Regions from separate parts of the Chryseobacterium sp. Y16C genome, predicted to be linked through region 1. Evidence: riboswitches for the same ligand, from Rfam matches in the RefSeq annotation. Region 1 holds a riboswitch; the other holds the start of a gene.
What was found. Region 1 has a riboswitch for S-adenosylmethionine ahead of MKS83_RS22335 (alpha/beta fold hydrolase). Riboswitches for the same ligand answer to the same signal wherever they lie in the genome.
Positions count from the first base shown of each region.

Region 1 (2,411 bases):
GTTTCGGATTGTTGGTTTCGTTTTCACAAAAAACGCTTTGCGCATTATCATTTCTTGAATAAAACTTTTTGATGGAAATGCTGTCATGATTGATACTGATACTTCCGTCATTCGCTGCATTTAATTGAGCTTTATAGGTGTTATATCCCCATTTCCAGTTATTTCTGAACCATACTGTTGGTGCAATCACGATAGGCGCGCTGATCTCACTTCTGTTACAAACCGTGATTCTGATTAAAATGTCGTTATGATCCGCCTTGGCATATTCAATAAAGATGTCGAAGTATTCATCCTTATCGAAAATTCCGGTATCAATAATTTCGTATTCAGGTTCCTTTTTACTTCTCTTAGCATTCTCTGAACGGATTTTATCATACGGAAAGGCATTCATAGGATATTTATACACCATCTTCATATAGCTGTGTGTAGGTGTATTATCCAGGTAATAAAAAATTTCTTTGATATCTTCCCCGTGATTTCCTTCAGGATTGCTCAATCCGAAGAGACGTTCTTTTACGATTCGGTCTTTCTTATTCCAGAAAGAAAAGGCAAAACATAAAAGCTGCTTTACATCGGAGATTCCCGCGATCCCTTCCTCTCCCCAACGGTACGCATAGCTTTCTGCAGCGTCATGATTGGCGAAATTCCATGCATCACCGTTGGAGCTGTAGTCTTCACGTACATTTCCCCATTGTCGGTTGCTTACATATGGACCCCAGTTTTTCCAGTTGGTATCTTTTAATCTTTGTTTTTCAGCAATCATACTCAGCATTTTTCAATACGAAGGTAGTTTTTTTGAGAAAAAATTCCAACATCCTGAATCTGAATAAAATTTAATATTCACAGCTAAGCCTTTATTTAATAAGGTTTCCAAGCTTTAAAATAATTTATTTTAATATATAAAAGAAATGTTATACCTTTGCACCATTCGTTCATTCAAATATTGAAAATGTTATCAAGAAAGGTTGAGGGATTAGACCCTGTGAAACCTTAGCAACCCTTTGTGAAAGCAAAGAAGGTGCTACGTTCTACCAAATTTATTTTTGGACAGATAACTTACTGAAGTTCTTTCAGCCATTTCCTGTGGCATTTTCAATTGTATTAAAATATAATAGAATTGAAAGCAGAACTTAAACATATTAATTTTTCGTATCGTACAGATTCCCAAAAGGAATATAATATCCCGTTGAGCTATCAGCTTTTCGGGAAAGACTTGTTTTCAGCATCGATCATTTTAGTTAACCATGCCTTAACCGGAAATTCCAATGTTTCAGGTGAGAACGGATGGTGGAAACAATTGATTGGAGAGGATCAGGTCATTGATACGAATGCCTATACAGTTCTGTGTTTCAATATTCCCGGAAACGGTTATGATGATTTTTTTATTGATGAATATGAAGATTTCACACCCTCAGATATTGCCAATATCTTTTTACAGGGTCTTGAAATATTAAATATTAAAAGTGTACACGCCATTATTGGAGGTTCTTTAGGGGGAGGAATCGGTTGGGAAATGTTAGTGAAAAAACCACATTTGGCCGAAATCTTTATTCCTATTGCCTGCGATTTTAAAACTCACGACTGGCTTCATGCGCAATGTCTGGTTCAGAAATTCTTATTAAATCAGAATGATGAACCTTTACAGAAAGCCAGAATCCATGCGATGCTTTGTTACAGAACGCCAGAATCTTTAAATGACAGATTTCAAAACAAATATAATCAGGAAAAACAGCGATTAGAGTCAGAAGACTGGCTCATTTATCATGGAAATTCATTAAACGAAAGGTTTAGTTTAAAGTCATACAAGCTGATGAACCATTTACTGATGAATATCAATGCTGATGAAAAAAAACTGGAAAAAATAGAGGCACGAATGCACCTGATCTCAGTAGATACGGACCTGTTTTTTCCGGCATCAGAGATTCGAATGTGCTTTGAAAAGCTGAAATCAAAAAAAGGAAATGTTTTCTATCACGAGATACAATCAATTCATGGGCATGATGCCTTTTTAATGGAGTACAAACAACTAAATAATATAATAAAACCTATTCTGAAAATATGACAACATCAGATATTATAAACATCTATCAAAACAAAGCATTGGTAAATTTTGAAGGAAAGGACTTTCTTGGACAGATTGGAGTGGATTCCAGAATTTTCCGAGTGCTGAATGATGCGGGGATAAGTGTAGGAGTGATTTCTCAACAGGCGATTGAGAACGGAATTTCTGTTTTGGTAGATGAAAATGATGCGGAAGATGCAGTACGTGTTCTTACTGAAGAATTTAAAAATGAAAAGGCAAAAGGAGCTGTAAGTAATATCTACAATATTAATAATGTAGCAGTGATCGGATTTGTATCTGAAAATTACAATAAAATCCTTTCCGAGCTTCAAAGAAACAAAATCTTCCC
Region 1 covers NZ_CP092711.1:2,712,297-2,714,707, reverse strand. Annotated here, with positions in the region: gene MKS83_RS12055 (MGH1-like glycoside hydrolase domain-containing protein) at 1-763, opposite strand, end outside; SAM riboswitch class I at 950-1,058, shown strand; gene MKS83_RS22335 (alpha/beta fold hydrolase) at 1,118-2,062, shown strand; gene MKS83_RS22330 (ACT domain-containing protein) at 2,059-2,411, shown strand, end outside.

Region 2 (2,411 bases), 100 kb from region 1:
CCTTTATCATCCAAATATCCTAAAGAGAAAAAATAATTGCTCTTCTCATTTCCTCCGCTGAAATCCAGATCAACCTGATTTCTGGAAGCCGTTCTTTGCAAAATATCTTTCCAGTTGTCATTCCATAAAGCTGTTGCACCCGGCAAAAGTTTCCCGTCAGTTCCTACTGGTTTTACATAATTTGCTCCGTAAGGATTGATTCCTAAAGCATTTACCAAATTATCTGTTGCCATTTGTGCAGCCTGTTGAGAAGAAACCTGGCTTGATGTGTATCCGTTTCTCAGGGCTTCCCAATACAACTGAAAGTATTGGTCGGTGGTTACCTGCTCATAATCCTTCACTGCTCTGCTTGAGAAACCCTGGCTTATATTAAAGTTTACTCTCGCTTCACCTCTTTTTCCGGATTTTGTGGTAACGATAATCACCCCGTTTGCTCCTCTGGAACCATACAATGAACTTGCCGTGGCATCTTTCAGCACACTGATGGATTCGATGTCATTGGGACTGATCGAGTTGATATTCCCGTCAAAAGGAATTCCATCCACCACAAATAATGGATTACTCGATGCGCTGATAGAACCAATTCCACGAATCCTGATAGAAGCTGTAGAACCCGGCTGTCCTGAAGCGCTTACCGCCTGAAGTCCCGGAACCTGCCCTTCCAATGCTTTTGTGATGTTGGTAACAGGTCTGTTATTAATTTTTTCACTAGAAATCGTTGCTACCGAACCTGTATAACTGGTTTTCTTGGCTTTTCCATAAGCCACTACCACTACTTCATCAATCTCTTTCTCATGAAGTGTATCTTTTTTTGCTTCTTGCCCATTCACATTGACCACTCCCAAAAAGAATGCAGCAACTGGCGGAATCCAAACCTTAGGAATCATTAAATTTTTATTAATCATAATTAACTTTATTTGCTGTTTATTAAATATTAGCCTTTTATAAAAAAGATAGCAAACAGCATCAATAATCATGATTAACACTTTGCTCATCTTTCCTTTTTCAAGGCTGAATGTAACACCTTGCACGATGCAGGTTGTTAAGATTTCACAGGGTCAGTTCCCTCCATCTTTCTTTATAAGCCGTTGCAAATCTAAAAACAAAAAGTCTACAAAACAAGTAGACTTTAAAAATTTAAATATAAATTTTATAAAAATTAACTTAATTTTATTTTAAAACCAACAAAAATAGAGAGTTATAATAAATGTTAAATTTATAAATATGAGAAATATCATTAAAAATAATGCAATGAATAAAATTATACTTCAATTAGGATTTTGAATAAGATTTTCTATCCATTTTGACCAGACTTTTGAATTTTAAGATAGTTCCCGATACATTTTTCTTCATTTCATTTCGAAAAACACTCGTACTGACATACGATTAATTCAAAAAACTTTTTAATTTTATAAGATGAAAGTTTTAATTGTCAATGGACCTAATCTCAATCTATTAGGCACAAGGGAACCGGAAATCTACGGAACAACTTCAATGGAGGATTATTTAGAAAATTTGAAACCCGAATTTCCTTTTCATGAAATATCGTATTACCAGTCGAATATTGAAGGAGAAATTATCAATAGACTTCAAGTGGATGATTTTGATGCATTGGTGATCAATCCAGGAGCTTTTACCCATTATTCTTATGCAATTGCGGATTGTCTAAAGAATATTCAGAAGCAGAAAGTGGAAGTTCACATTAGCAATATTTACAAAAGAGAAGAGTTTCGTCAGAAGTCAGTGACAGCAGCGAATACGGATGCTGTTTTGTCGGGATTCGGAATGAATGGTTACAGGCTGGCTGTTTTGAGCTTGAAATAAATAATGTTCTCCCGCTGATCTCACAGATGACGCAGATGTTTGAAAATAATTATATTTTAATCTGAAGAAGGGAGTAGAAAATGGAAGTTTATATAAGCTATTTTGAGTTTGAAATAATCCCCACGGATTTCACAGATTTTCACAGATCTCTATGCATATTTATTTTAAAACTAAAAGATTATGCACAATCATCTGCGAAAATCTGTGAAATCTGCGGGAGTATAAAATAAAAAATCCTCATCAAATGATGAGGATTTCTATTTTTAGTTTGTTGTTTGTTCTTGTAGCTGAGGTCCTGAAGGAATCAGTTTTTTACCTTCTTCCGTATTACAGTACTGCTCAAAGTTCTTGATATATCTTGCAGCCAGGTCTTTTGCTTTTTCTTCCCATTCAGAAACATTGCTATAAGTATCTCTCGGATCCAAGATACCTTCAGAAACGTTTGGTAATGTTGTAGGAATTTCAAGATTCATAATAGGAACCATTGCTTTAGGAGCATTTTCTATAGAACCATCAATAATTGAATCAATAATCGCCCTTGTATCTTTTAAAGAAATTCTCTTTCCAGTACCATTCCATCCTGTATT
Region 2 covers NZ_CP092711.1:2,814,066-2,816,476, forward strand. Annotated here, with positions in the region: gene MKS83_RS12605 (SusC/RagA family TonB-linked outer membrane protein) at 1-905, opposite strand, end outside; SAM riboswitch class I at 989-1,087, opposite strand; gene MKS83_RS12610 (type II 3-dehydroquinate dehydratase) at 1,417-1,824, shown strand; gene pckA (phosphoenolpyruvate carboxykinase (ATP)) at 2,088-2,411, opposite strand, start outside.
Region 2: linked by a shared signal. The riboswitch ahead of MKS83_RS12605 (SusC/RagA family TonB-linked outer membrane protein) and the one ahead of MKS83_RS22335 (alpha/beta fold hydrolase) in region 1 are both predicted to bind S-adenosylmethionine.